Regions from separate parts of the Microbispora sp. NPDC046973 genome, predicted to be linked through region 3. Evidence: riboswitches for the same ligand, from Rfam matches in the RefSeq annotation. Region 3 holds a riboswitch; each other region holds the start of a gene.
The links. A riboswitch is a leader RNA that binds a small molecule or an ion and turns the genes downstream of it on or off. The one in region 3 is predicted to bind cyclic di-AMP.

Region 1: linked by a shared signal. The riboswitch ahead of ABZ860_RS05950 (C40 family peptidase) and the one ahead of ABZ860_RS02775 (C40 family peptidase) in region 3 are both predicted to bind cyclic di-AMP.
Region 2: linked by a shared signal. The riboswitch ahead of ABZ860_RS41640 (hypothetical protein) and the one ahead of ABZ860_RS02775 (C40 family peptidase) in region 3 are both predicted to bind cyclic di-AMP.
Region 4: linked by a shared signal. The riboswitch ahead of ABZ860_RS31065 (CHAP domain-containing protein) and the one ahead of ABZ860_RS02775 (C40 family peptidase) in region 3 are both predicted to bind cyclic di-AMP.

What each region holds. Positions count from the first base shown of each region.
Region 1 is NZ_JBEYWQ010000002.1:406,611-413,976, forward strand. Features, by position in the region: gene ABZ860_RS05935 (Nramp family divalent metal transporter) at 1-586, shown strand, start outside; gene ABZ860_RS05940 (glycosyltransferase family 4 protein) at 599-1,708, opposite strand; gene ABZ860_RS05945 (hypothetical protein) at 1,808-2,722, opposite strand; gene ABZ860_RS05950 (C40 family peptidase) at 2,848-3,417, opposite strand; cyclic di-AMP (ydaO/yuaA leader) riboswitch at 3,492-3,646, opposite strand; gene ABZ860_RS05955 (NlpC/P60 family protein) at 3,962-4,924, opposite strand; gene ABZ860_RS05960 (NYN domain-containing protein) at 5,060-6,376, opposite strand; gene ABZ860_RS05965 (GNAT family protein) at 6,702-7,283, shown strand; gene ABZ860_RS05970 (DEDD exonuclease domain-containing protein) at 7,344-7,366, shown strand, end outside.
Region 2 is NZ_JBEYWQ010000056.1:1,486-8,851, forward strand. Features, by position in the region: gene ABZ860_RS41625 (NAD(P)/FAD-dependent oxidoreductase) at 1-690, opposite strand, end outside; gene ABZ860_RS41630 (TetR/AcrR family transcriptional regulator C-terminal domain-containing protein) at 783-1,334, shown strand; gene ABZ860_RS41635 (hypothetical protein) at 1,675-2,106, shown strand; gene ABZ860_RS41640 (hypothetical protein) at 2,594-3,505, opposite strand; cyclic di-AMP (ydaO/yuaA leader) riboswitch at 3,540-3,678, opposite strand; gene galT (galactose-1-phosphate uridylyltransferase) at 3,749-4,807, opposite strand; gene ABZ860_RS41650 (DeoR/GlpR family DNA-binding transcription regulator) at 4,903-5,706, opposite strand; gene ABZ860_RS41655 (TIGR03086 family metal-binding protein) at 5,956-6,522, opposite strand; gene ABZ860_RS41660 (SpoIIE family protein phosphatase) at 6,610-7,366, opposite strand, start outside.
Region 3 is NZ_JBEYWQ010000001.1:565,817-573,182, reverse strand. Features, by position in the region: gene ABZ860_RS02800 (hypothetical protein) at 1-933, shown strand, start outside; gene ABZ860_RS02795 (hypothetical protein) at 1,266-1,424, shown strand; gene ABZ860_RS02790 (MvdC/MvdD family ATP grasp protein) at 1,510-2,484, shown strand; gene ABZ860_RS02785 (TIGR04500 family putative peptide maturation system protein) at 2,495-3,493, shown strand; gene ABZ860_RS02780 (peptidase domain-containing ABC transporter) at 3,597-5,786, shown strand; cyclic di-AMP (ydaO/yuaA leader) riboswitch at 6,018-6,175, shown strand; gene ABZ860_RS02775 (C40 family peptidase) at 6,306-6,809, shown strand; gene ABZ860_RS02770 (MarR family winged helix-turn-helix transcriptional regulator) at 6,899-7,315, opposite strand.
Region 4 is NZ_JBEYWQ010000021.1:77,099-84,464, forward strand. Features, by position in the region: gene ABZ860_RS31060 (HAMP domain-containing sensor histidine kinase) at 1-925, shown strand, start outside; cyclic di-AMP (ydaO/yuaA leader) riboswitch at 1,133-1,266, shown strand; gene ABZ860_RS31065 (CHAP domain-containing protein) at 1,281-1,967, shown strand; gene ABZ860_RS31070 (metalloregulator ArsR/SmtB family transcription factor) at 2,079-2,426, shown strand; gene ABZ860_RS31075 (MerR family transcriptional regulator) at 2,452-3,243, opposite strand; gene ABZ860_RS31080 (alpha/beta hydrolase) at 3,227-4,123, opposite strand; gene ABZ860_RS31085 (RNA polymerase subunit sigma-70) at 4,376-5,383, shown strand; gene ABZ860_RS31090 (dihydrofolate reductase family protein) at 5,579-6,163, opposite strand; gene ABZ860_RS31095 (excinuclease ABC subunit UvrA) at 6,383-7,366, opposite strand, start outside.

The sequences.
Region 1 (7,366 bases), on a different contig from region 3:
GGACGACGGGCCCGAGGAGGGCGGGCGCAGGCAGGACGTGCGCCGGGAGGCCGTGCGCGCCAGCCGGATGGACATCGTCGTCGCCCTCGGCACCGCCGGGCTGGTGAACATGGCGATGCTGACCGTGGCCGCCGCCACGTTCGGCGGCGGCGACCCCGGCAGCCTGCAGGCCATCCACGCCGGTCTCGGACAGGTCCTCGGCCCCGGGGCGGCCGTCGCGTTCGCGCTCGCGCTGCTCGCCTCCGGCCTGGCCTCCTCCAGCGTGGGCACCTACGCCGGGCAGGTGATCATGGCGGGGTTCCTGCGCCGCCGCGTGCCGCTTCTGGCACGACGGCTGGTCACGATCATCCCGGCCATGGCGGTCCTGGCCGCCGGGGTGGATCCCACGCGGGCGCTCGTGCTGAGCCAGGTCGCGCTGTCCTTCGGCATCCCGTTCGCCCTGGTCCCGCTCGTGGCGTTCACCGGCAACAGGAAGCTGATGGGCGACCTCGTCAACCGCCGCCTCACCACCGTCGCCGGAGTCGTCGTCGCCGCTGTGATCAGCGCGCTGAACGGCTTCCTCCTCGTGGAGGTGTTCAGCGGCTGAGGCGGCCGCACGTCACAGCAGTGCGGCGAACCGGGCCGCGACGAGGTCCCAGCGCCACTCCTCCTCGATCCAGGCCCGGCCCCGCTCGCCCATCGCGCGGGCGCGGGCCGGGTCGGCCAGCAGGTCGCACAGCGCGCCGGCCACCGCCGTGTGCGACATGCCGTCGACCACCAGTCCCGTCTCGCCGTGCCGTACGGCGTCGGGGGCGCCTCCGGAGGAGCCCGCGACCACCGGCAGCCCGGTGGCCGACGCCTCCAGGTAGACGATGCCGAGGCCCTCGACGTCGATCCCCCCGAACCGGCTGCGGCAGGGCATGGCGAACACGTCGCCCGCGTCGTAGTAGGCCGGGAGGGACGCCCAGGGGACGGACCCGGTGACGACCACCGAGCCGCGCAGGCCGGCCCGGGCGGCCGCCCGTTCCAGCGACCGCCGCAGGGGACCTCCGCCGACGAGGAGCAGGACCGCGCCGGGCACCCGCCGAAGGACGAGCGGCCACGCCCGCAGCAGCACGTCCTGGCCCTTGCGCGGCACCAGCCGGGAGACGCACACGACCACCGGCCGGTCGCCCAGGCCGAGGGACGCCCGGACCCGGTCGCCGCCCGCTCCCGGGTGGAAGACGGCGGTGTCCACGCCGGGCGCGAGCCGTACGAGCCTGGAGGCGGGGACGACCCGGGCGATCCGGCGGCGGGTGTACTCGCCGAGGTAGGTCACGACGTCGGCCCCCGCGCCGATGCGGCGCAGCAGGGCGCGCGCGCCCGGCAGGCGGGCCCACGACGCCTCGTGCCCGTGGGTGAGCATGACGATCCGGCCCGCGCCCGCGGCGCGCAGGACGGGAGCGAGCAGCCCCAGCGGCGCCGCCGCCCCGAAGACGACGGTGGCGCCGTCCTCGACCAGCGCCGCCGCCCTCCTCGCCACCGAGCGCGTCGGCAGCATCAGCGAGGAGGGATGCCGGACCACCTCGTACGGCTGGCGGGCGTCGAACTCCTCGCACCCCTTCCAGCGCGGGGCGTACACGATCACGGAGCCGGGCGGCCTGCGCGCGGCGAGGCCGTGCACGAACGCCTGGATCCCGCCCGGTCTGGGCGGGAAGTCGTTCGTGACGATCAGCGTCCGCTTCGTCATCCTCACCCCCGCTGCCGGCGTGGCCGCGCGGTCCGCCCGCGCCGCCCGAGAACGCATTGTCGCAGCCGCGGTCGCACCGTCGCCCCTGGGAGATCAGGATCAGGACCGGGCGAGCCGCTCGCGCGCGTACGAGCGCCATCCGCGGGTCAGGCCGTCCGCGGTCAGCCCGAGCACCTCCCGCAGGGCGGCGCCGATCTCCTCGCGCAGCGCCGCGCGGTAGAGGGCGACCAGCCTCCGCTCGCCGAACCGGGCGGCGATGTAGCGGCAGGCGAGCCACGCCTCCTCGTACGCCTGGGCGGGCCTGGCGACGAAGTCGGCGGGCCCCGGCAGGCCGTCCAGCGCGGCCCTCCCGGCCGCCACGTCAGCGGCCAGCTCGGCGGCGACCGTGCGGACCGGCAGTCCGCTGTCCAGGTAGCCCACGTAGTCGGCGAAGCCCTCCATGAGCCACATCGGCACCGCGCGGGGACCGGTGGTCGCGACGTGCGTCAGCTCATGGGTCACGACGACCAGTCGGCCGGTCGCCGACAGGCGGGCGAACGCGGCCGGCTGCACGATCACGCGGCCGCCGGTGGCGACGGCCGCCAGGCCGTCCACCTTCGCCGGCGCGGCCAGCACGGCGGCCTGCTCCTCGGTGCGCGGCACGAGGACCACCGCGCCACTGTGCCCGCCCCAGACCCTCGTCACCGTACGGCCCCCGCGATCGGCCAGCGCGGCGATGCCGGCGACCAGCGGCCGAGGCGACCCGACGACGACGGCACGCGCGCCGCGGGCGACGGAGGCGCCGGTCCACATGCCCGGATGCTCCCGCACGGCGGCGCGGGCATCCAGCCGCAGGGCAAGCAGCGGGTCGGGCGGAGCCGCGGCGGCGGGCCCGGTCAGCAGCACGGCCAGCGCGACGGCCGCGGCCGCGATCCTGCGGGGACGGCCCCCGCGGGGCCGATCGTCGGGCTGGCGCCGATGGGCCTCGGCGCGCACGCTCGGCACGCCCCCGGGCACGCCGCTCGTGACAGTCACGCCGAGCATGCTAGGTCCTGTCCGGCACTCCCCGACCAGCACATGCCATGGCCCCGCCCACCTCGGCGAGGTGGACGGGGCCGTGAGGAGGGCGCCGGTCGAGGGGGCTTGGTGACCGGTGCCCGTCAGACGCCGGGGCGGACGGCACCCACGAAGGTGCTCCTCCGGTAGGCGTCCAGCTTGTCGATCCTGACCCGCGTGCCGGTGTGCGGAGCGTGGATCATCTTGCCGTGCCCGACGTACATGCCGACGTGGCCGCCGCCGCTGGTGAAGATCAGGTCACCGGGCTTGAAGTCGCCCCAGGACACCTTCTTCCTGACCGCGCTGCGGATGGACCACGTCGTGCGCGGCAGCCGTACGCCCGCCTTGCGCCAGGCGTACTGGACCAGGCCCGAGCAGTCGAACGCGCCCGGTCCGGTGGCTCCGTAGCGGTAGGGATCGCCGATCTGCTTCTCGGCCGCCTTCACCGCGCGCTGGGCCTTCACCCGCTGGAGCGAGGCCCTGCTGATCTTCCGCTTGGCGGCGTGCTTCTTGGTCTGCTTCTTCGCGGCGGCCGTGCGGGCGGCGGTCTTCGCGCTCGTCGCAGTGCCCGTCTTCGTGGCCGTCTTCGTCGCTGTGGCCGTCTTGACGACCGTGACCGTCACCGTGTCGGCCGCCGCCGGTTGTGCTCCGGCGACCCCTACGGATGCCGTCAAAGCGGCACCACCAAGGGCAATTCGGGCAATACGGGACAGACTAGCGGGGGTGGTAGACAGGATCTCTCCTCGGGTCTTCCGCTCACGCCTACCGGGTTAGCTGACGGGTTCGGGCGGGGAAGTCGCCCTACGGCGCGCGATGCGCCGATTCACCCCGGACCTTCGCGTGAAGGTCGATGGTTCCCCGGCTCCGTGCCTCCTGACTGCACGGACTCGGCAGGCCACCGGCGCCTGGGGATCCCGCGAAGGGGAGGGTGATGGAGGACGCCGATGACGGTGGATGACTGCGCGCCCCGGCCGGCCGGACCGGGTGCGCCGCGGCGAGGCGTGCTCGCCGCGGCCCAGAAGCTACCGAGGACTCGCCGTGTTCGGCAAAGCCCTCCCGCCGGATAAAGATCGGATAACGAAGGCGGAGAAGAAGAAACCGCAGCTTACCCGTACCACGATCGGCTAAGTGTGACTCTGCTCACAATCTGGGCAACAACGGCTAAATGCGGTCACAAAAGTCACAGCTGGCGCAGGGATCACAGAGACCGCCGGACACTCAGGGGCGCACAGCTCCGATCGCGTGATACTCGGCGAGTGTGACAATCTTCACAACATCGCCGGTCTGCGGCGCGTGGACGACCTTGCCGTCGCCGGCGTAGATGCCGACGTGACCGTAACCGGCGTGCCAGAGAAGGTCGCCCGGCTGGAGCTCGTCCAGCGAGACCCTGCGGCTCGCACCCCAGGCCCACTGCTCGTAGCTGGTCCGGGGCAGCGTCACGCCCGCCGCCGCCCATGCGGCCTGCACGAGCCCCGAGCAGTCCCAGGAGTCCGGCCCGGTGCCCCCGTAGCGGTAGGGCTTGCCGACCTGCTTGTAGGCGAACTGGAGGGCCGACAGCGCGTTGCCGGACGCCGGACCGGTGTAGACGACGCCGGCGCTGTTGGGGTTGCCGGGGTTGTACGTCCCGAGCGAGCGCAGCAGCTTCATCTGCTCCCGGACGAGCTTGTCGACCTTCTCCTTCTCGTCGGCGAGCTCGCCCCTGACGTCGGTGGCCTCCCTGTAGACCGCCTTGCTCTGGTCGCGGCGGTCCTTGAGGTCCTTGATGGCGCCCTCGTACTCCCTGAGCCGCCCGGCCCGCTCGGCCGACATGTGGTTGAGCGTGGCGAGGCCGCTGAGCATGGCGTCGGGATCGGAGCTGTAGAAGACGCCTCCCCACGACCCCATCTCGCCGACCTGGTAGCTGCTGACGGCCATCGAGACCAGCCCGGAGCGCAGCGCCTCGACCCGGACGTTCTGCTTCTTGTAGTCGTCGTTGATCGCGAGGTACTTCTGCCTCGCCTTCTTCCACTTCTCGTTGGCCGCGTTGTAGCGGTCCACGAGCTTGTCGGCCTGCTCGTTGAGCTTGCTCAGCTTCGCCTTGGCCTGCGCGACAGTGGGCTTCGGATCCGCCTGCGCGCCCGTCACCGGCGTCAGCAGGACCACGGCGACCAGACCGGCGGCCGCCGGCACACGCCCTCGCACTGAGGCCCCCTTTAGATCAACGAAACCTGCGGCGCGACTCTATCTAGGCGATCTTGAAGCTTCAACCTATTCGCAGGTATTCGCGGCAGTCATCACTCACTGTGACGACCCGGAGCCGGAGCGCGGATGCGGCGTTCAGCCGCGGCCGAGACGGCGCAGCAGCAGGAGCGAGGGCACCGGCCGGGCGCCCATGCGGCGCACCGACTCGGCCACCTCCCGGTCGGAGGAGACCACCGCGACGGCCCGCCCGGACGGCTCCGCCCGCACCAGCGTGCGGATGAGGTCGTCGGCGATCTCCCCGGGCGCACTGAACCTCACCCGCACCCCGCGCGGCGCGGACACCTGGACGGGCCCGTTCAGTTCGGCGCCGTCGAACACGCACGTCACCTCCGCCCGCGTCTGCACGGCGAGCCCGCCGAGCCCGGTCAGCAGCCGGGCCCGCTGGTCGGCGAGGGTCAGCGACGGGTAGCCGGTCTTGGTCACGTTGTAGCCGTCGACGATCAGATGCAGATGAGGGATGGCCAGAAGCTGGTCGAGGAGCTGGGGGTCGTCGTTGGCCAGCGCCCGCGCGGGCACGGCCGTCATGCCCGGCTCGCCCGGCAGCACCGCGTCCACGTAGTCGGCCGGCCTGCTGATCGTCGTGGGCAGGCCGAGCTCCTTGCGCAGCCCGGCGGCGGCGTCCTGGAGCGCGTCCAGCAGCACCCGCACCCGGGCGTCCTCGATGCTGCGGCCCTCGCGGGCGGCCCTGCGGCTGGCCTCCAGCTGGCGCTCGGCGTCCTCCAGGCGCTCCCTGAGCCTGCGCAGCTCGGTCTCGGCCGCGCCGTTGGCGCTCGCGACCCTGGCCCGCGCCTCGGCCGTCTCGGCCTCCAGCTCGGCCGCCCTGGCCTCGGCGGTCCTGACCCGCTCGCGGGCGTCGTGCAGCTTGCGCCGCAGGTCGGAGTTCTCCGCGCGGGCCGCCTTCAGCTGCTCGCGCACCCGGTCGATCTCCTCCTTGGCGGAGGCACGCTGCGCCGCGAGCTGCTCGCGCAGCCGCGTCTCCGCCTGCTCCCGCTGGGTGCCCGCGGCGGCGGCCTGCTCCAGGTCGGTTCGCGCCTGCTCGACCAGGTCCGGCCAGCCGGGCGGGCGGGTCAGGTACGCCGCCGCCGCGACCAGCACCGGCTCGGCCGCGGGGGGCACCGTGCCCTCGGCCAGGCTCGCCACCAGCTCGGGCCAGGCGGTCTCCACCGTCTCGGCCACCCGCTCGCGGAACTCCTTGTCGTTCTCCAGCTGGGCCGCGATCGGCGCGCTGCCCAGGCGGGCGCGCTTGCGCGGGTCGAACTTGGCGATGTTGCGCAACGGCGGCGGCACGGCCGCGGCGGGCATCGAGCCCAGCACCTGCGCGGCGACCTCCACCACGTGTAAACGGACCTGCTCGGGCAACGGACGAGACAGGCCTTCTCCGGCTGAACTCATCTCGTCGCTCCTCGGTCGTGTCCTACAGATCTTCTGCCCACTGCGGTCGCCCCGGCGGCGCCTCGCGGTGCTGTCGCCCCCGAGTGCGAGAACGTCCCCGATGCCCGCCGTCCGCGAGGCCCGAGCCTCGCGGCGCGCCCACCGGGCCGCCCTCACACGGCAAGATCTGCGAGACACTCCCTTGTTCTTGTCCTCTTTCAAGGGTACGGCCGTCGCACCGTGTCCATGTCGCGTCCATGATCTGTCACCGTGCCCCGCGCCGGCGGGGCCGGGCAAGACCCAATCCGTTGGCGGGCGCCCGGCCCCCGTCCGTACGCTCGGCGGCGTGTTCACCCCTCCGTACCCGATCACGACCCCCCGGCTGGTCCTGCGCCCCTTCACCGAGGCCGACCTCGACGACCTGTACGCCTTCCACTCCCTGCCGGAGGTCACCAGATACCTCTACTGGGACGCCCGTACGCGGGAGGAGACGAAGGCCGCGCTCGACCGGAAGATCGCCTGCGCGTCGCTCGGGGAGGACGGCGACCTGCTCAGCGTGGCCGTCGCGACGGCCGGCGGAGGGCCCGTGATCGGGGACCTCACGCTGTTCCTGCGCAGCCGCGAGCACCGCCAGGGCGAGATCGGCTTCGTCTTCAACCCGGCCTACCACGGCCGCGGCCTGGCCACCGAGGCGGCCCGCGAGATCCTGCGCATCGGGTTCGAGGGGCTCGGGCTGCACCGGATCCACGGCAACTGCGACGCCCGCAACGCCTCCTCCGCCCGCCTGATGGAGCGGCTCGGCATGCGCCTGGAGGCCCGCCTGGTGGAGAACGAGTTCTTCGCCGGCGCGTGGAGCGACGAGCTGGTCTACGCGATGCTGGCCCGCGAGTGGCGCGCCGGAGCGGCCTCCGCCCCGTCGCTCGCCTGACCGTCCCTTTGCCTCCGCCTGGGGCGGGGGCGGCAATTGTCGGTCGGGACTTCTATGGTCATGGGCGTGGATGCGGTACAGGG
Region 2 (7,366 bases), on a different contig from region 3:
CATGGGCAGGCCGGGAGCGAGTTCGGCGGCGGTTTCGGAGGGTTCCCTGCCGAACTGCATCCTGCCCAGCATCAGTGTGATCCCCGGTCCCTTGACCATCGTGCCGCGCCCCGGCACGAGTGCCAGGAAGCGGTCGGCGGCGGGAGTGCGGCCCATCACCCCGCACAGGTCGGCGTCGATGAGCTTGACCTCGGGCACCAACTGGCGCCGCACCACAGAGCTCCCGCCGTCGGCGCCGACCAGCACGTCACCGGTGGCCTGCGTGCCGTCCGCGAAGAGCGCGGTGACGGTCCCGTCCGCCCCTTCCGCGAAGCTCTTCAGCCGTTTGCCGAAGGCGGCCCGGCCGCCCAGATCGCCGAGCAGGATCTGCCGCAGCACCTGCCGGTCGAAGGCCCTGGACTCCTCCGGCCCGGGCAGGTCGTCGCCGAGCAGCGTGAGCCGATGGTCGAACAGCAGGCCCGGCCCGGTCAGGCTGCCGCTGGTGGCTTCGGCCAGTTCGTACAGCCGTGGTGGCAGACCGGCGCGCAATGCCTCCATCGCCGGCGGCCCGAGTCCGATCCGGTAGCCCTGAGCCCGCTCGCCGGTGCCGTTATCGGCCTCGTACACGCGTACGTCGAGGCCGGCCCGGATGAGGGTGTGCGCGAGCGTCAGCCCGCCGAGCCCCGCCCCGATAACCAGGACACGTGTCATCGTGATCCTCCAGTGCTAGGTGAACAACGTTCACGTGTACATTGTTCACGTAGGCGGGGAAGGACTGTCAACCCCGATTCAGGGAGGACGCGATGGGGCAGCGGCGCACCGAGGTGCTGCAGGCGGCGATCGAGCTGCTCGACGAGGTGGGCCTGGACGCTCTCACCATGCGGCTGCTGGCGAGCCGGCTCGGGGTGCGGGCGAGTGCCTTGTATCGGCACTACCCCAGCAAGCAGGCCCTGCTGGACGCCATGGTGACGCACCTGGTCAGCCCGGCGGACGACGTCGTTCCGCTCTCCGACGCCCCCTGGGACGAGCTGTTGCGCGGCGTGGCGTCCGGCGTGCGCGAGGTCATGCTGGCCCACCGCGACGGCGCCCGCCTCATATCCGGTTTCCACCAGCCGGGCGACGAGGCTGTCACCACCTTCAGGCGTCTCATCGTCGCCCTGACCGCGGCGGGTGTCCCCGCCGACACGGCCACCATCGCCGTGGACACCGTCCTGGCCTACGTCAACGGCTACGCGATCGAGGAACAGGCCCGCAAGACCGGAGTCGACGGCTGGCCCAGAGAGCGCAGGGACCGCGCCTTCCACGCCGGCCTCGAATTGATCATCGCCGGTGCCAGAGGAGCTCTGTCGTCCTGACGTCGGCACCGGCCGGGCCGCCCCGCTCCCCTCCGTCTGCCGTCCTGGCGACTGACCTGGCCGGCTCGATTGGCACATCCTCTTGGCAATCCATGGCTCTATCGCAGGCTTCGGCACTCGCCGGACGACTTCGAAGCCGCACGAGAACTATTCCTGGCGCAGGAACCCGAGAATGACCCTGTGCCCTTGAGGTATTTCTCGTCGAGCTCCATGCGGTGACTCATCTGACTCAAAGGTGCACGGATTCTTGCACGGGCTTGTCGAAATGCCTCAATCGGGTCAAAATCAGTTCAGTCTTCAACTACTTGGTTGGAGGGTCACTGCACGGATGAGGAGAGGCATGAAGCGCACCATCTCCGTTCTCGCCGCCGTCACCGGCGTCCTCGGTGCCACGCTCGCCGGCATCAGTCCCGCGTCCGCAGCCGCCCCCGCAGTCGACTGCTCCACGGGCGGGTACACCCGGGTTCTGAACAGCTACGTCCCCACGAACGTCCAGCGGCCGGCGGTGGACGGTCGTAGCTACAACATCGCCGGTCCGTCGGCGTACACGTACGAGGTCTGCCTCGACATCCCGGACACCTCGACATTCACGATCGAGGTACGGATCTGGTCCAACGGGTCACAGAGCGTGTTCGTGGACGACCGGCCCGGGGACAAGGTCTTCCGCTACTCGCCCGGCGCCAACAGCTTCTGGCAGGTCTACGGCACGATGACCGGGCCCGACAGCACCTACGTCTACTACACCTGGAACGAGAAGCAGATCCCGGCCTGAGCCGGAACGGGTCGGCCATCCCGCTCAGCGAGGTGGCCGGCCCCGCCGCTCTCAATCGGCTCAGAAGTCTGCTCTGTCCCAGGTTCGGTACAGGACCGGAAGGCTGCGCTGATCGGGCGCAGCGATGAGAGCCGTTGCCGTTCCCCAGCAGGCGGGTCGGTCGGCGGATGAGCGCCCGCCACGCCATGAGACGCCTGCAAGCCGGCCTCACGAATAGGCTCACGATCACGCCGATGTGAGGAGAAGTTGCTGTACGGGCCTGCTGTACACGAGCACGCGGTGAGGAGCGCCGATGGCGACTGAGGGAGGTCTCGATCCGAGTCGCTTGCCGCGAGGTGCGACGGGGTTCCGAGATTTCAGATCCGAGCCGCTGCCCTTGACGGATGCGCGGGTCTTCGCCTCAGCCTGTTACGCGGCTGCTCGGCTTGTGCGCGGCAGGGTTCTGGAGATCAGGCAGCCGGAGGTCCCCGGTAGACGGCTTGCGGGCTCAGTACATCGAGATGTGCACGTGGTCGTAGTGGTTGGCGGTGATTCCGCCGCGGTCGGACATGGTCCGCCAGCCCGGATGGCCGAGGTTGTAGATGCGCTGCTGCCAGATCACGTACATCACGCCCAGCTTCGGCCCGTTCTTGATGGCCCAGGCGGCCAGGGTGTCGCCGAGGGCCTTCATTCCGGGAGAGGGCATGGCGCCGCCCGAGCTCATCATGAAGTCGCAGGCGCGTCCGAGAGGATGCTCGCCGCTGTTCTCCGCTCGGTAGCAGCCGACCGGAAATTGGAGGTCGAAGTGCTTTTCGACCTCCGTGCGCATGAACCGCATCCGGGGCGTGATGTTGTCGGAGCCGCTGGGCAGCTCAGGCGCCCACGACCCGCCCGCGCGCTTTCCCGGCGCGATCGGGATCAACGCGTCGAGCTTGTCCTTGATCTCGTCGATGAGATCCTCGGCGTCCTCGCGCTGCCCGGCGACCTCGGCGGCCTGCGCCTTGAGCTGTGCGGTCAGCGTCTTGGCTGCGTCCGCGGCCCGCTGCCGCTCGGCGCGGACCTGGTCGAAGTGCGCGAGCCTCGCGGCCTGCTCCTCCTTGAGCTGGTAGTTCAGCGCCGCGGTGTTCATGTCGGGCAGCGCCATCGCGCTCTCGGTCTGGTAGCGCAGCCCGGCCATCTGCCGTACGGCGTCGCTGGCGGACTCGAAGTCGGCCTCGGCCTTGGCCAGCCGGCCCCGGGCCGCCTGCTCCTCCACGCGGGCCTTGGCCAGGGCGACGCGTTTGGCGTTGTAGTCGCCGATCAGCCGGTCGACCTTCTTCCGCAGGTCCGACAGCTCCTTCTTGAGCTGCTTCTCCGTCGGTTTGGGATCGGCCGCACCGGGCGCGGCCGTGCCGAACACGAGGGCGGCGGAGGCGAGCACGCCGACAGCCAGGGGGAACGCGCGGGGCAGAGCCCACTCCTCTCCATCTGCCGACCGGGTTAGCTGACGGGTTCGGGCTGGAGGAGCCCGGGCAGGCCACTGCCTTGACCCCAGGTGCGTGATTGGGTCCCCGGCTCCCGGGCGGGGCGCCCGGGATTAGGCGTACCGGTTGTGACGGCCGGTGTCAGGGATACTAGTGGTAAAGAAACGGTGGCTGCCACCGAAGTCGCAACCAATCGGAGATCAAGCCGTTATCGCCTCGCGAAGCATCCGAGCGGCCTCCTCCGGCAGCACGTCGTTGACGAAGGCGCCCATGGCCGACTCCGATCCGGCCAGATACTTCAGCTTGTTCGGCGCGCGCCGGATGGTGAAGAGCTGCAGGTGGAGATAGGCGAGGTCGCGCCGGTGGCTGACCGGGGCCTGGTGCCAGGCCGCGACGTACGGCATGACGACGCCGAACAGCCCGTCCAGGCGGCGCAGCACCTCGATGTAGAGCGGCGCGAAGGCGGCGCGTTCCTCGGGCGACAGCGCGGGGATGTCGGGCACCTGGCGGTGCGGGTAGACGTGCACCTCGAACGGGTATCGCGCGGCGGCAGGGACGAAGGCCGTCCAGTGTTCGTTGGCGGCCACCACCCGGGGGCCCCTCCGCTCGGCGGCCAGGACGTCCGCGAACAGGTTGCCGCCCCGATGGCGGGCGGCGGCGTCCAGCATCTGCCGCGTACGCGGCGTGACGTACGGATAGGCGTAGATCTGCCCGTGGGGATGCGGCAGCGTGATGCCGATCTCGGCGCCGCGGTTCTCGAAGCAGAAGACCTGCTCCACGCCCGGCAGCGAGGACAGCTCGGCCGTGCGGTCGGCCCACGCCTCGACGACCAGCTCGGCCTGCTCGTCGCTCAGGGAGCTGAACGACGCGTCGTGGTCGGAGGTGAAGCAGACGACCTCGCAGCGCCCGATCCCCGGCCGCACCTCGCTCAGCCCGCCCACCTGCTCGTACGCGCCCGTGTTGAAGCTGAACGACGGGAAGCGGTTCTCGAACACCGCCACCTCGTACGGCGAGGGGATCTCCGAGCCGGGATGGCCCGGGCAGAGCGGGCACTCCTCGGCGGACGGCAGGTGGGTGCGCGTCTGGCGGTGCCGGGCGACGGCCACCCACTCGTCCATCAGGGGGTCGTAGCGCAGCTCGGAGGCGAGCGGGCGCGGCGGCAGGTCCCTGGTGTCGGTGGCGCTGTGGTCGGCGTCGTCGCGCCGGTCGAAGTAGATCAGCTCACGGCCGTCGGCGAGATGGGTGATGGTGCGCTTCACAGAGCGGTCTCCAGCTTCACGGTGCGGTGTCCCGGGTCACGAGCGGGCGTTTAGAGGTCCGGCCGGGGGCACGGCGGGCTTCCGGAGGTCCGGCGTCACAGGGCGGTCTCCAGCTCGGTCTCCCCGGACGGATCGGCGAGGAGGAGCTCGCCGGCGTGCTCCGACAGTGCGGCACGCGCCTCCTCCGGCAGGCCGACGTCGCTCACGACCACGCCGGCGTCGCCGAGGGCGGCGATCGTGCTGATGCCGATCGTCCCCCACTTGGTGTGGTCGGCCAGGACCACGAGCTGCTGGGCGGCCGCGATGAGGGCGCGGTCGGTCTCCGCCTCCAGCAGGTTGGGCGTGGTGTAACCGGCCCGGACGCTCATGCCGTGCACGCCGAGCATGAGCGTGTCGACGTTCAGGGAGCGGACGGCCGCCACGGCCACCGGGCCGACCAGGGCGTCGGAGGGCGTGCGCACGCCTCCGACCAGCACCACGGTCTGGTCGGGCCGTCCCGCCCGGTGGAAGACGTCGGCCACCTGGACGGAGTTGGTGATCACGGTCAGCTCGGGCACGTCCACCAGGTGGTGGGCCAATGTCCAGGTCGTGGTCCCGGCCGAGAGGGCGACGGAGCTGCCCGGCCGTACGAGCGTGGCGGCCCGGCGGGCGATGGCCTCCTTCTCGGCCTGCTGCCGCACCGACTTGGCCGCGAAGCCCGGCTCCTCCGTGGAGCCGGTGCCGGTGGCGGTCGCCCCGCCGTGCACCTTGACGATCAGGCCGCGCTCCGCGAGGACCTCCAGGTCACGGCGGATCGTCATGTCCGAGACCCCGAGGTCGCGTACGAGCTGCGCGACGCGCACCCCGCCGGTTCTGCGTACCCTCTCCAGGATCGCCTGCTGCCGTTGCTGGGCCAGCATCCACCACTCCTGTCAACAGATTCAAACAAATTATGCCCTACGCACGTGGGGACATGTTGAGTTGGGGTCCGCCCCTTGCCGCTCGCGGTTCGGGGGAGGACAGTGAGCGAAAGCCGTACTCGACGGAAGGCGGTCCTGATGGGCAGGCGCGCACGCAAGTCGAAGGCACGCAAGAAGAAGAAGGCCAACCACGGCAAACGGCCCACAGGGCGTTAGTCTCCCTGCCGGGCAGGACCTGGGGGGCAGGACCTAAGGGTTCCTGCCCCAGGCGGCGAGCAGGTGGGTCTGCTGGTCGGCGCCGGCCGGGACGCCTCGCTCGTCCCCGATCACTCCCGCCTCGCGGTAGTCCTCCCGCGCCTTCTCGAACCATTCCGAGCAGGAGGCGACGAGCTCGGGGTCGAGCCGTTCCGGCCCGCCGATGGCACGTGCCAGATCCCAGGTGTGGATCAGCGCGTCCGCGAACAGCTCGGTGATGTACTCCTCGCCCGGCACGTCGCCGAAGGACAGGTGGGTCACGCTGGTCAGGGCGCCCTCGGCGTACACCGCCTGGACGGCGCCCTGCGCGGACGCCTCGAACGCCTTGAGCGGGTCGTCGCCGAGCACGTCGCCCTCGAAGGCGTCCCCCACCTCGGCGACCGTACGGCCGGACAGCAGCTCGGGGGCCCACAGGTTCTCGGCCACGACGTGGTTGACGAGCCCCCGGACGTCCCAGTCGACGCAAGGAGTCGGCAGCTCCCACTGCCCGCGGCGGACGAGATGGAGGCGGTCCCCGAAACCGTCCAGCGCCCTGCGGTACGCGTCACGGATGTCGATCATGTCCCCTCCTCGCCACGAACTCCCCATTCGAACGTAACTCTTCTCAACGATCAGTCATACACGCTCGCCGGGGAGGGAACGCCCGGGTCAAGGGACGTGCTGCTCGACCCAGACGATCTTTCCGTACGGGGTGGGCCGGGTGCCCCAGCGGTAGGCGAACCGCTTGATCAGCTGGAGACCGCGGCCGGTGTCCTCGTCGGGGGTGGCCGTGCGCGGGGCGGGAGCGGCGGGGGAGCCGTCGACGACCTCGACCACCAGCGTGCGGCCGCGCAGCATGCGCAGCTCGATCGGCGGCCAGCCGTGTTTGAGCGCGTTGGTGACCAGCTCGCTCACGATGAGCTGGGTGCTGTCCACCAGACTGCTCAGCCCCCACCTCTGCAGAGTGCCGCGGACGAAGCGGCGGGCGTGCGAGACGAACCGCGGGTCGGACGGCAACGGGCAGGTCGCCACCTCGTCCGGGTCGAGATCGCGCACCCGCGCCACCATCAGGGCGATGTCGTCACGCTCGTGGCCCGACCGCTGGCTGCTGATGATCACGTCGCACATGTCCTCCAGGTCCTCGACCGGACCGGCGAGCAGGCGGCGCAGCCCCATGATCCCGGCGTCCAGGTCCCGCTCCCGGCTCTCCACGAGGCCGTCGGTGTAGAGGGCGAGCACGCTCCCGGCCGGCAGGACCAGCTCGCACGACTCCAGAGGGTCGCTGCCGATGCCGAGAGGCAGGCCCGAGGGCAGCTCGATGATCTCGGTCGACCGGTCGGGGTGCAGCAGGATCGGCGGCACGTGCCCGGCACGGGCGAGCGCGCAATTGCGCGTCACCGGGTCGTAGACGGCGTAGATGCACGTC
Region 3 (7,366 bases):
GACGACGTGACGGTCCTGGGCAACGGGTCGGTGTGGGCGGCCGGTCACCGGGTCGTGAACGGCAGGCAGCGGGGCCTGGTCCAGTGGTTCGACGGCGGATCGTGGAAGGTGATCCCCGGCAGCCCGCCGTACGAGCTGAAGGCCGTGACGGCCACCTCGAACAGGGACGTATGGGTCTTCGGCCCGGGGAAGGCCGGCCGGTGGAACGGCCGCGCGTGGACCACCGCCTCGCTCGGCAGCGGCTTCTCCGCGACGGACGCCGACGGAACCGGCGCGAAGGACGTCTGGGCGGTCGCCGAGTCCTCGGCCTCGGCCAGGCACTGGAACGGGTCCTCGTGGAAGAGCGTCCGGCTGCCGGCCCGCGCCGCCGCCGTCGACGCGTACAAGCCGGGCGAGGTCTGGGCGGCGGGGACCAAGGGCGCTCGTCCCGCGATCATGCGGTGGAACGGAAGGTCCTGGGCCCTGGTGCCCACGCCCGCGATCACGCTTCCCGCTCCCGACGCCGCCGCGGTCCTCAACGACATCGCCGTCGTGGGCCCCGGCGACGTGTGGGCCGTGGGCGCCGTCAGCTGGGAAGGCGCCGACAACGAGGGCGACGACAGGACCTACAGCCGCACCCTGGTCATGCGCTGGAACGGCAGCTCGTGGACCGCCTCGGTCGGCGCCGCCAACGCGCAGCCGTACACGGAGGTGGAGCCCGACGGCAAGGGCGGCGTGTGGGTGGCGCAGGGGCAGTGGAACGCCACCCTGTGGCACGTCACGGGTTCGACGTGGCGAAGCACCCCGGTCCCGAGGAAGGCCGGCACCGACGCCGCCCTGTTCTCGATCGCGCGCAGGCCCGGGACGACGACCATGTGGGGCGCGGGGTTCACCGTGCCGCAGGGCGACCCCGACGACCCTTCGGCGAACGGCGCCTTCTGGCGTACGCGCTGACCGGCTGACAGCGCTCCGCCGCCTTCACCTGCCAGTCCCTATAAGCCTGTATAAGGACGGTTGCCAGGCCGGACAGCGCGTAACCCTTGCCGGATCAACGCATCGCTGCACTGCTTCCGTCCGCCATCGTCTCCACCTGCCTGTGTCTCCACCCGCCTGCCGGACGATGACGCTGCGTACCGTCCCGTCCGGCGGTATCACCTGCGCGGTTGTTCCCTCCGGGCCGTTGACGGTCCAGGTGACCGCGGTCGATGTTGCAAGCCCCTTCCAAGCAAGATCCAAGGCGGCGCCGCGAGAGTCGATCAGGAATTCCCGGAGAGGAGGTGCAAGAGATGAGCATTCGCTTCGACGACCTCGACAGCTCCGCTGAGCTGCCCGAGGACGCCCTGGACGACATCGTCGGGGGCAAGGACATCGAGTGGCACCCGTGTGGGTGGCTGTCCAGCAGCCAGCTGGGGCAGACCATCGACAGGATCGACGTCCGCCTCTGACGGCCATGCCTGAAGTCATGGTGCTGTAGCAGCGGCGTGCCCGCGCGTATCGGGCACGCCGCCTTTCCCGATGATAGGAAACTCGGTGATTTTGATACTCAGCGCCAAGAACGACGTGTCGGTGGAGATGGTCGTCCCCGAACTCGTCAAGCGAGGCGCCGAGTTCCTGTGGTGGGATCCGGGCGCCTACCCCGCCGACAGCACGATCAGCTCGCGTCTGACCGGCGGGTCCTGGCGGCACACCCTGCGCGTCGACGGCCGTGCGTACGACTGCTCCGAGTTCACCGCGATCTGGAACCGCCATCCCACCCACCCGCGGGCGCCCGAGTCGGTCACGGACGTGACCCACCGGCAGTACGTCGAGAAGATCGCCGCCATCCTGCTGCACGGGTGGGAGCACACCGTCGAGAGCCGCTGGCTGCCGGCCAGGACCCTGGACATCCTCCGCACCCAGAACAAGCTCGTCAACCTCGGCGCCGCGGCCGCGCTGGGCTTCACCACGCCCGACACCCTGATCACCAACGACGACGAGGACCTCATCCCGTTCTGGGAGGAGAGCGGAGGCGAGCTGATCGCCAAGGTGGTGGAGTACGTCGAGTTCCGGGTCGACGGTGAGGACCACGCCCACTACACCACGCCGGTCTCCCGCCGCCGTCTCACCGACAGGCACCGCCTGGCCCTGGCCCCCGCCATCCTCCAGCCGTACGTCAAGAAGGCCGTCGAGCTACGGATCACCGTCGTGGGTGACAAGGTGTTCGCCGCCGAGATCCACTCTCAGGGATCACGCGCGACCAAGTACGACTACCGCCACTACGAGCAGACCTTCTCCACCTACGCGATCCACCATCTGCCCGGCGACGTCGAGCGCCGCTGCCTGGAGCTGACCGCGGCGCTCGGCCTGCACTACGGCTGCATCGACATGATCGTCACGCCCGAGGGTGAGTACGTGTACCTGGAGATCAACCCCGCCGGGCAGTGGGGCTGGATCGAGGCCACCACCGGCCTGCCCATCGCCGCCGCCGTCGCCGACTGGCTCATCGCCGCCGAACCGCACAGGTGAAACCCATCCCATGACCAGCACCTTCGACGCCGCCCTGACCGAAGCCGTGGCCCTGCTGCGGACGCTGCCGCGCCGCCGCGACGACGTGCCCGAGGCCCGGCGGACCGTCTCCGAGTGGCGTGAGACCCGGCCCGCCACCCGCGCCCAGCTCGTGGCCGACGTACGACCCGGCAGCCCCATCGTCGACTACGACCTGGTGCTGGCCCACCCCGACGGGGGGAGCGTGGCGCTGACCGCCCCGGCCGACGACGGCGTGCCCTGGACCGTGGACCACTCCACCCACTGGGCCTCCGGCCGGGTCGTCACCGTGGACGGCTTCGCCCTGCTCATCCAGAACGCGCTGCTCACCCTGCGTACCCGGATCGAACGGGACACCACGATCCAGGACGAGCTGATCGACTACTGCATCCTGAGCGAGATGGCCGGCAGGGAGTCCCCGCCCACCCAGGAGGAGCTCCAGCAGGCGTCCGACGCCTACCGGATCAGGAACGGCCTGCGCAGCCGCGCCGACATGATGAGCTGGCTCGCCGGCGTCGGCCTGACCGAGACGGCCTACACCCATCACATCTTCGGCCTGGCGCTCAAACAGCGGGTCCGCGCCCGCATAGAGCAGGAGACGGCACACGGTTACCTGGAGCGCAACCCGGCCGAGTTCGACCAGGTCTGGGCGCTGTGGGCGGAAGGCCCCGAAGACCGCCTCGCGGAACTGGCGGGCGCTCCCGACCCCGCCGACGCCCTCGTCCGGGCGCTCGCCTCCCGTGACCGGATCACCGTCACCACCGCCGACGGACCCGCCCTCGACCTGCCCGAACCCCTGCGCACCGCCCCCGAGGGGACCGTGGTCGGTCCCGTCCCCCACGGAAAGGGCCACTTGGTCGGCGTCGTCCGCGAACGCCGTCCCGCCGACCCCGCCGACCCCCGCACCCTCGCCGCCGCCGGCCGCGCGGGCTTCGCGGAGTACATGGCCGAGCGGCGCGCGAAGGCCGCCGTCACCTGGCACTGGCTGTGACCGTGCCCGGTCGCCGCGGCCCCTCCTTCCTGCTGCTCTGGCTCGCCGTGGCCCTCCTGGCGGCGGCGGGCGCGGCCGTGGTCGTACTGATCGGGAGCGCCCGGTGAGCCGTCTGCGGGTGGTGCTCCAGAACACGCAGACCGAGTGCGGGTCGGCGTGTCTGGCCATGGTGCTGCACTATCACGGACACCGTACGACCGTCACCGAGCTGTCGAGCCACCTCGGCGTCGGCCGCGACGGCCTCAGCGCCCGCGCCATCCTGACGGGCGCCCGCGAATACGGGCTGACCGCCAAGGCGTTCCAGCTCGCCCCCGGCGACCTGGCCCGGGCGCCGCTCCCGGCCATCGCCCACTGGGAGTCCAACCACTTCGTGGTGGTCGAACGGTGGGCCGTCGACCGGGTCGACATCGTCGACCCCGGCCAGGGGCGGCGACGGCTGACTCCGGCGGAGTTCGCGGCGGGGTTCACCGGTGTCCTGCTCGTCTTCGAGCCGGGCGCGGGATTCCGCCGCGGATCGTCGTCGCTGGCCGGCGCGTGGCGACGAGAGTTCATGCGGACCCTGCTGCAACGCCGGCGCGGCCTGCTCGCGCAGGTCATCGTGGCCTCGCTGCTGCTGCAGCTGGTCGGCCTGGTCCTGCCGCTGTTCTCGGAGATGCTGCTGGACACCGTCCTGCCGCGGCGCGCCGATCTGCTGCCGCTGCTGGGGGTGGCCGTGCTGATCGCGGGGGCGGCCCAGCTCGTCCTGGGCTATCTGCGGGCGGCGCTGCTGGTGGCGGTGCGCGCCCGTGCCGACCAGGAGCTCAGCGAGGGGGTGGTCGGCCACCTGATGGCCCTGCCCTACACGTACTTCACCCAGCGGGGCACCGGCGACCTGGTGACCCGCGCCTCCAGCGTGTCGACCCTACGCGAGCTGCTCACCGGCCAGATCGTCACCGCGGTCCTCGACGGGCCGCTCGCCGTCGGCTACCTGGTGCTCGTCTACGTCCGCGACCCGATCTTCGGGGCGGCGCTGACCGGAGTGGTCCTGTTCCAGTCGCTGCTCCTGCTGGCCACGTCCCGGCGGGTCAACATGCTGACGCAGCAGGAACTCGCGGCGCTGTCGAAATCGCAGGGCACCCTCATCCAGACCCTCAGCGGCATCGAGACGCTCAAGGCGTCGGGCGCCGAGCGCAGGGCGATGAAGCAGTGGTCGGACCACTTCGGCCGGCAACTCGAGGCGGACGTGCGCGTCGGCCTCACCCACGGTTTCCTGGACGCCGTCGTGTCGGCCATCCACGTGATCACGCCGCTCGCGCTGCTGTGGATCGGCGCCTGGCGGGTGCTCGACGGAGAGCTCTCCGTCGGCGCGCTGGTCGCGCTCAACGCCATCGCCCTGGCCGCGCTGACCCCGCTCGGCTCGCTGATGACCAGCCTCCAGAGCCTCCAGCTGGCGGGCGCCCACTTCGACCGGCTCTCCGACATCCTCATCTCCACCCCCGAACCCGACGAGGGCATCGAGGTGCTGCGCCTGCGCGGCCGGATCGACCTGCGCGACGTCGGCTTCCGGCACGACCCGCGTGGCCCGTGGGTCCTCCGGGGCGTGTCGGTGTCGATCCACCCGGGCCAGAAGGTCGCGCTGGTCGGCGCCTCGGGCTCCGGCAAGAGTACGCTGGCCCGGCTTCTGCTGGCCCTGCACACCCCGGTCGAGGGCGAGATCCGCTACGACGGCGTCCCCGCGAGCGAGCTCAACCTGCGCACCCTGCGCCGCCAGTTCGGCGTCGTCACCCAGGACCCGTCCCTGTTCAACGGCACCATACGAGAGAACATCGCACTCAACGACCCCGACGCCCCACTGGAGCGCGTCGTCGCGGCGGCCGAACTGGCCGCACTGCACGACGAGATCATGGCCATGCCCATGAACTACGAGACCATGCTGACCGAGGGCGGCGGCCTGTCCGGCGGCCAGCGGCAGCGCCTGGCCCTGGCCCGCGCCGTACTGTCCCGGCCCAAAGTGCTCCTGCTCGACGAGGCCACGAGCAACCTCGACAGCACCACCGAAGCCGCCATCGAGGCCAACCTGGCCCGGCTCCCCCAGACCAGAATCATCATCGCCCACCGCCTCAGCACAGTCAGGGACGCCGACCTCATCCTGGTCCTCGACTCAGGACGCATCGTCCAACGCGGCACCCACGAGCAGCTGATGGCCGTGCCCGGCAAGTACGCCGAGCTCCTCGCCGCCCAGGCCGATCTTTCGCGAGGCGCACGCGGGGCCATGGCGCCCGCCCCCGCACCCGGACGCCGTCGGCGAGTGTGACGAGCGCCACATTTGCCCCTCCAAGGGCCGCCTGACCTGCGGGTTTTACCTTTTAATCCTTTTTATGTGATCTTTACCCTTTTCATGCCCTTTGCGGCAATATGTGGCTACTTGGTAGTTTCCTTGCCCAACGACGGGGTCCCCGTGACACCGCCGTTATGAACCCGGCCAGGCCGTGTTCGAAAACGAACATCCACTGTCACCGTCGCCACGTCCTCTCCGCCCCCCTGGGCGCCGGTGATGCCGAATCCGTGCAGCAAGGAGGCTCGGAGCCGGGGAACCAATCGACCTTCGACGAAGGTCTGGGGTGAATCGGCGCGCCAGCGCCGTAGGGCGACTTCCCCGCCCGAATCCGTCAGCTAACCCGGTAGGCGCAAGCGGAAGACCCTAGGGAGAGATCCCCTGTCTGCCAACTCCACCACTCTGCTCCGCATTGCCTGCGTCACTCTCAGTAGCGCCGCGCTCACCGCCTCCGTGGGAGCCCTGAGCGCGCTCCCCGCGGCCGCCATGTCGGGGACGGTGACAGCCCCGCCCCCCGCCTCGGCGGTCATCCCGCCCGAGCCCCCCGTCACGGTGACCACCCCGTACAACGGCGAGGCTCCGGCGGCGACCACGGCGGACGACTCCGCGAACACGAAGCTCACCAAGTCGGCCCTCCAGCAGGAGAAGGCCGAGCGCGCCATCAAGGTGGCGAAGAAGCACCTCGGCGATCCGTACGTATGGGGCGCCACGGGCCCACGGGCGTTCGACTGCTCCGGGCTGGTCCAGTTCGCCTGGCGCAAGGCCGGCGTCAAGCTCCCGCGCACGACCTGGTCGATGCTCGATGCCGTCAAGAAGAGGGTCTCCCTGGCGCACCTCAAGCCCGGCGACCTCATCTTCACCAGCGGCGGCGGCCACGTGGGCATGTACATAGGGCACAAGAAGGTGATCAGCGCTCCCCACAGCGGCGCGGTGGTCAGTGTCGACAGGCTCAACGGTTACTGGAGGAGCAGCTTCCTCACCGCCGTACGCCCCGGGGTCTGACCTCGGGCCGGGGAGACCTCCTCGGCGGGGATGTCCCGGGGGCGCGCCACCCGGGAAATCCCCGCCGAGGGCCGGCCAGAGGCCGGAGACTACGCGTCCTCTGCGATGAGGCGCTGGAGCAGGGCAAGCAGGGTCCCGCGGTCCCCGTCCGACAACGCGGTGTAACACCTGGCGAGCACCTCGTCGGCGACCCTGTGCCCGGCTTCCAGGACCCGCTCCCCGGAAGGGGTGAGATGGTGCTCGATGCGCCGGCCGCGCCCGGGCCGGCGCTCGATCCACCCCTGGGCCACCAGCCGACCGGCGAGGGTTCCGAAGGCCTGCTCGGTCTGGAAGGTCGCCACGGCCAGCTCCCGGGCCGACGCCCCGGGAGAACGGCTGATCGCCCGAAGAGCATCCCACTGGGCCAGCGTCGCGCCGATCGCGGACAGCCCGCTCTCCAGGGCCCGATGCTGCCGATACTGAGCCTGTTTGACCGCTCGTCCGAGTTCTTGCAGATCGCCATGCACGGCATGAGTTTAGTAGGAGACTAAGCTAGTTTAACTAAACATCCTTAGTTA
Region 4 (7,366 bases), on a different contig from region 3:
CGAGCAGGGGGCGGCCGACGTGCTGAGCGATGTGCTCAGGTCGTCGGTGGCCGTCATGGTCCTCGTGGGGGCCGTCGCGGTGGTGCTGGGCTACCTGGTGGCCGACCGGGCGCTGCGCCCGCTGGACCGGGTGACCGAGACCGCGCAGCGGCTGTCGGAGAGCACGCTGCACGAGCGGATCGCCCTGCGCGGCCCGCAGGACGAGGTCAAGCGGCTCGCCGACACCTTCGACGCGATGCTCGACCGGCTGCACCGGGTGTTCGACGCCCAGCGCCGGTTCATCGCCAACGCCTCCCACGAGCTGCGCACCCCGCTGGCGGTCAACCGTACGGTCCTGGAGGTGTCGCTGGAGGAGCCGGCGGCGTCGGAGGACCTCAAGGCGCTGGCCCGCGCGCTGCTCGGCACCAACGCGAGGTACGAGCGGCTGATCGAGGGCCTGCTCATGCTGGCGCAGTCGGAGCAGGAGCTGACCGCCCGCAGGCCGGTCGACCTGCGGCAGATCGTCCGTGTGGTGATGGAGCAGATCGACCTGCAGCCGCGCCGCAGGAAGGTGGTCGTCCACGAGGACCTGTGCCCGGCGGTCGCGCACGGCGATCCGCTGTTCCTCGAACGCTGCCTGTTCAACCTGCTGGAGAACGCGATCAAGTACAACGTGCGGGACGGGGAGATCTGGGTGCGGTTGCGGGAGGACGAGGCCGGGGTGAGCGTGACGGTGGAGAACACCGGGCCCCCGGTTCCGCCCTACGAGGTGGACGACCTGTTCGAGCCGTTCCGCCGGCTCGGCGGCGACCGCGTACGCTCCGCACGGGGGGCGGGGCTCGGCCTGTCCATCGTCCGTGCCATCGCCGTGGCGCACGGCGGCGGGGTGGAGGCGCTGGCCCGGCCGGAGGGCGGCCTGTCGGTGACCGTACGCCTGCCCGGGTGAGCCCGGGTTCCGCTGCCGCCGATGATCGCTGGGGCGGCCGTTACCCGGCCCGCCGGGTTTGCTGCCTACTGGCCGGTAAAATCTGAGTTGTTCTAACTTGACCGGTTTGACCTGGTCTATTACCTTTTAGGCAGCTCAGGGCGCACTTGCTCATCTCAATGGTCAAGAAGCCCTCCTCAGACCGACGCGGCCGGCCGATCCCGGCCTGCCGCCCGGCCGCCGAGTCCGCGTCCGCGCGGAGCCGGGGACCCACCTCTCCTGGGGTGAATCGGCATGCCTGCCGTAGGGCGACTTCCAGCCCGAACCCGTCAGCTAACCCGGTAGGCGGCATGGAAGTAAGGGAGTACGCCCCACCATGCACGTCCTCAACACCTGTGTTCGCGCTGCCCTCGCGGGCGGGGCCCTCGCCTCGGCCGTGCTGATCGCGACGCCGGCCGCGCACGCGGACAACCCGGCCAGCGGCAAGGGCCCGGCGGCCGCGCAGTCCATGGCCGAGATCGCCTCCACGCTGCCCAAGGTCAGCGCGGCCGACGTGCTGACCCTGGCCAGGAGCCAGGTCGGGATCAGCGAGAACGCCAACGGCGGCGGAACCAAGTTCCAGCAGTGGTACATGTCCACTCCCCGCGCCCGCGAGACCCTCGCCCGCGACGGAGGAACCCTGAAGGGCTACCTCAACGCCGCCTGGTGCGACATGTTCGTCTCCTGGGTCGGCCACCAGCTCGGCATCGGGCCGGTCATGGGCTCCGACGCCTACACCGTCGAGCACGCCCACTGGTTCGCCGACCACGGCCGCTGGGGCCGCACGCCCAAGCCGGGCGCGGTGGTGTTCTTCAACTGGAACGGCAGCAAGGACATCGACGACATCGTGCACGTCGGCTTCGTCGTCAAGGACAACGGCGACGGCACCATCCGGACCATCGAGGGCAACACGGGCGACGGCGGCGCCGTCGAGGCCCGCGTCCGCCCCACCTGGCAGGTGGTCGGGTACGGCTACCCGATGTACCCCGCGGACGCCTCCGCCTCCGCCACCGCCTCATCCTGACGGACGACGGCTCACCAGCGCGCCGGTGATCCCGGCGCGCTTCGCCGTCCCCGCCGAGAGCGTCCCGGTTCCGAATTGACCTGTATGAGCGCGAGCTGCGAGCCTGACGGCATGCACGCGTTCGACGTCCTCGGCGATCCGGTACGCCGCCGGATCCTGGAACTGCTCGCCGAGGGCGAGCGCTCCGCCGGGGAGATCGGCGCGATCGTGCAGGAGGAGTTCGGGATCTCCCAGCCCGGGGTGTCCCAGCACCTGCGCGTGCTGCGGGAAAGCGGCTTCGCGACGGTGCGGGCGGAAGGCACCCGGCGCCTGTACGCCGTCGACCCGGCGCCGCTCCGCGAGGTCGACACCTGGCTCGACCACTTCCGCCGCTTCTGGAGCCAGCGCCTCGACGCCCTGGGCACCGAACTCGCCCGCGGCAGGCGAGAGCGCCGTCTCCAGGACGACGCCCGTCCGTGAATCGCACACCTGACCCGTGCCGGCACTACCGGGGAGCCGCACCCGGCCTGGGGGCCACGCGCTCGAGCTTGGTCCAGCCCGTCCAGCCTCGCTGCTTCAGCAGCTCGATCAGCCGGCGCGCCGGCGGCACGGTGTCGAACGCCAGCCTGTCCATCGGCGTGACAAGCGGTGACTCGATGTCGATGTCGTCGAGGTAGTCCTCGCCCCGTTCGTCGGCCATGCGCGTGATGTAGGCGGCCAGCTTGTCGGCCAGCTCGACCAGTCGCGGGTCGTCGTCGGCTCGGTCGAGAGCCTGGCTGAGGGAGCGGTAGAAGTCCACGAGCCGCGGGTCGTCGAGCTGCTCCCGCTTGCGCGCCATCCACTCGGGGACTCGCGTGGGCGAGTGCGCGGCCAGCGGGATCCAGCCGTCGCGCTCGGCCTGGACGATCCGCTCGTCGACCCCGAGCGCCCGCAACCGGCCGAGGTATTCGACCACCTCCGGCGGGAGCGCCAGGCTGTCCCCCGAGGCGAGCCGGGCGATCCGCTCGCGATGCCGCTGCCGCTCCCGGATCTCCGCCCGCAGCCGCCTGTCGATGTCCGCGACCGCAGCGGCGAACTCCTCCTCGCCGGCCCGCAGCAGCTCCCGCACCCGCGCCAGCGGGACCCCGGCCTCGGCGAGGGTCCGGATCTTGATCAGCTCGACCACCGCGCCGCCGTCGTATCTGCGGTAGCCGGAGTGGTCCCGCTCCGGCTCCGGCAGCAGTCCCCTGGCGTGGTAGTGCCGCACCGCGCGCACCGTCACTCCGGCGTACGACGCCAGCTCACCGATGGTCAGCATCCGACCAGTCTCCCGGAGTCGCACCGCGGATGATCCGGGCGATTTCCGGGGCATGGGTGAAGACCAGCTGGTGGTCGGCGTCGAGCCAGGACGTGGCGATGTGCGGGTGCTCGCGGGTAAGCCGCTCGACGCCGGCACGCCAGATCCGGTTGAACCGCGGCGCGTGTCCTGCGCCGCGGTCGCCGGCCATCGAGGCCGACATGATCATGCTGATAGGCCGGTCGATCTTCCTGTACCGGCCGAGGATGTCGGCCCGGACCGCATCGATCTCGAGGTTCAGGTCGAGGATTTCCTGCGGGGTGAGCACGACCTGACGCGCGGTGCCCCGCACGGCCTCCTGCCGCGCCGCCAGGTCCTCCCACATGGCGCGGAACTCCGGCAGGACGGCCTCGGTGATGAACGGTTCCGGCACCGGGTTCGCCCCGTCGATGAGGACAAGTCCGGCCACGGTGCCGGGATGCTCGGAGGCATAGTGCACGGCCAGATCCGCGCCCAGCGAGTAGCCCACCAGCACGGGCGCCGCGGGCAGGCCGAGGCGTCCCAGCTCCGTCATCACGGCGACGAGATCGCCGAGGAAGTCCTCGAAGGAGTAACGGTCGGCGACCGAGGCGAGGCCGTGGCCCCGCAGGTCGAAGGTCACCACGTCGTGGTCGCGCCGCAGCAGCCCGGCCAGCTCGTGCAGGCCGGCCTGTGTCGAGTTCAGCCCAGGGCACAGGACCAGCGGTCGCCCCCGGCCGCCGCGAGACACCGGGATCGTGACGCCGTCGTGTTTGATCGTGAAGTGCCGCATCGCCTCGTCGCCTCTTTCGGCCCGCTCTCCGTCATCGTCGTGCTCGCCGTACGGCCCGCGCGGTCCGGCGGCCTCTGTTTCCGTGGTCATGCCACCATGCTGAGAGGTTGACCCGGCGTCAGGGTCAAGTGGCGCGGCGACAGGACGTCCGCACCCGCGCGGCGGCCCGTGCCCCGAGCGGCCCCGGCGGCGTAGCCGCTCATCCGAAGCGGCTGCCCCGACGATCCGTTGCGTGACCCGGCCTGACGAACGGCCCGGTGTGAGCGGCTTCACCGCTCAGAAATCCTCCGCCACGTCGTCAGTTCTGGTAGCCCCTCGCCACTCGCGGAAGGATTGACGACCATGACCGACGCCAGACTGCCAGGCCACGACGAGGCCCCGTTCATCGCGGCGGCCCGCTCGAATGACGCAGCACAGTTCGCGCTCATCACGGAGCGCTACCGGCGTGAGCTGCAGGTGCACTGCTACCGGATGCTCGCGAACTACGAGGACGCCCAGGACATGACGCAGGAGACGTTCCTGCGGGCGTGGGACAAGCGGGAGTCGTTCAAGGGGCACGCTGCGCTGCGGACCTGGCTGTACCGGATCGCGACGAACGCCTGCCTCGACTTTCTGGAGAAGCGCAACGAGCGCACACCCGTGCCTGCCGAACTGCCGGGCGCGGGCTCGGAAGTGCGCTACCTGCAGCCTTATCCGGACCGGATGCTCCCGGAGGACCCGCAGGAATCGGTGGTGGCGCGGGAGACGATCGAGCTGGCGTTCATCGTCGCCGTCCAGCACCTGCCGCCGCGGCAGCGGGCGGTGTTCATCGTGCGCGACGTCCTCGGCTGGCCGGCGTCCAAGGCCGCCAACGCCCTCGAGCTGACCGTCGCATCGGTGACCAGCGCGCTGCAGCGGGCGCGCGTGACGATGCGCGAGCAGCTGCCCGACCGCCGCCTCGACTGGCGGAGCCCTGCCACGCACGAACTGTCGGATGACGAGCGCGGCGTGGTGAAGTCGTATATGGACGCCCATGAGCGCAACGACCTCAACGGGCTGACGGCCCTGCTGCGCGACGACCTGCGCTTCGCGATGCTGCCCGAGCCGGGCACCTTGACCGTCACGGCCAAGGACGCGGTGGACGGCTGGGTCTCCGGCGGGCTCTTCCAGCGCGGCCACGACGACTGGCGCTGCACCGCCACCACGGTCAACCGCATGCCTGCCGCTGCGCTGTACCTCCGCACCCCCGACGACCCGGAATACCGTTTGTTCACCATCGCGGTCCTGCACATCGTCGACGGCAAGATCGCCGAACTCACCGGATTCGACGCCGCCGACAAACCATGGCTGACCCTGCCCGCGACGCTGTGATCGGACAAGTCGCCATCGTCGACGAGTCCAGCGCACGGCCGGCGTCACCGTCGTCCTCATCTTCAGCCAGCGGTCGACAGCTCACTCGGAACGCAAGGAAGGGCCGGGAAAAGGTTCCCTCATCCCCGAGGGTCACGGTGAGCACGCCAGGAAGGATTTCGACGTGGCCTCATGGGCCGGGTATCCGGCCCGTGCTCATCGCCTCGTCTCGTATCGGGTCAGCACCACGCCACCGGGAAATGTCCGCGTCTCGACCAGGTTCAGGTTCACCCAGCTGTCCAGCGCGGTGAAGAACGGCGTGCCGCCGCCCACCAGGACCGGCACGGTGACCAGCGCGTACTCGTCGATCAGCCCGGCCCGCATGGCCGCCCCGGCGAGCGTCGCGCCGCCGATGTCCATCGGGCCGCCGTCCTCGGCCTTGAGCCGGGTGATCTCGGCGACCGCGTCGCCGGCGACCAGGCGGGTGTTCCAGTCGACCTTGTCGATCGTCGATGAGAACACCACCTTCGGCATGTCCCGCCAGAGGCGCGCGAACTCGATCTCCGCCGGGGTGGCGTTGGGCTGCTGGTCGCCGGTCGGCCAGTGGGAGCTCATCGTTTCCCACAGCTTGCGCCCGTACAGCGACAGATCGCTCGCCCGCATCTGGTCGTACCACCACTGGAACAGCTCGGCGCTCGGCGATGAGTCCGGTCCCTCCCCTCCACCCCAGCCGATGTCGTCGCCGGTCGCGGCGATGTAGCCGTCCAGGGTCACGTTCATGCCGAAAATCAGTTTCCGCATCGTGCCAGCCTCCCGTGAGTCGATCTCACACGTACAGACGGGCGGGGCGCGGAAACCTAATCGGTGCGCGATCTGCGCTGTCGGCGACCAGGTGGACGCCCGCGACGTGACCGGCGTCACTTCACGCACACAGAGCCGGGAACTCGTGCTCGCGGCCGGCGGCGCGACGCCGGCCGCGAGCCCGAGGTGTCGCGGGCCGGCGGTCGCGGACGGCCTTGGTCAGGCGCCGACGTAGGCCGCGAGGTGCTCGCCGGTGAGGGTGGAGCGGGCGGCGACGAGGTCGGCCGGCGTGCCCTCGAAGACGATCCGGCCGCCGTCGTGACCCGCGCCGGGACCCAGATCGATGATCCAGTCGGCGTGCGCCATGACCGCCTGGTGGTGCTCGATCACGATGACGGACTTGCCGGAGTCGACCAGCCGGTCCAGCAGCCCGAGCAGTTGCTCGACGTCGGCGAGGTGAAGGCCGGCGGTCGGCTCGTCGAGGACGTAGACGCCGCCCTTGTCGGCCATGTGGGTGGCCAGCTTGAGCCGCTGCCGCTCGCCGCCGGACAGCGTGGTGAGCGGCTGGCCGAGGGTGAGGTAGCCGAGCCCGACGTCGGCGAGCCGGTCGAGGATGGCGCGCGCGGCGGGCGTGCGCGCCTCGCCGGAGCCGAAGAACTCCTGGGCCTCGGCCACCGGCATCGCGAGCACCTCGCTGATGTCGCGCCCGCCGAGCTTGTGCTCCAGCACCGCTGCCTGGAACCGCTTCCCCTCGCACTCCTCGCAGGTGGTCGAGACCCCCGCCATCATCGCCAGGTCGGTGTAGATGACCCCGGCGCCGTTGCAGGTGGGGCAGGCACCCTCGGAGTTGGCGCTGAACAGCGCCGGCTTCACGCCGTTGGCCTTCGCGAACGCCTTGCGGATCGGGTCGAGCAGTCCGGTGTAGGTCGCCGGGTTGCTCCGCCGCGAGCCGCGGATCCCGCCCTGGTCGACCGACACCACGCCCGCGCCGGCGGGGACCGACCCGTGGATGAGCGAGCTCTTGCCCGACCCGGCGACTCCGGTGACGACGACGAGCACCCCGAGCGGGATGTCGACGTCGACGTCGCGCAGGTTGTTCGCCCTGGCGCCGCGGATCTCCAGCGTGCCGGTGGGCTTGCGCACCGTCTCCTTGAGGGCGGCCCTGTCGTCGAAATGGCGGCCGGTGATGGTGCCGCTGGCCCG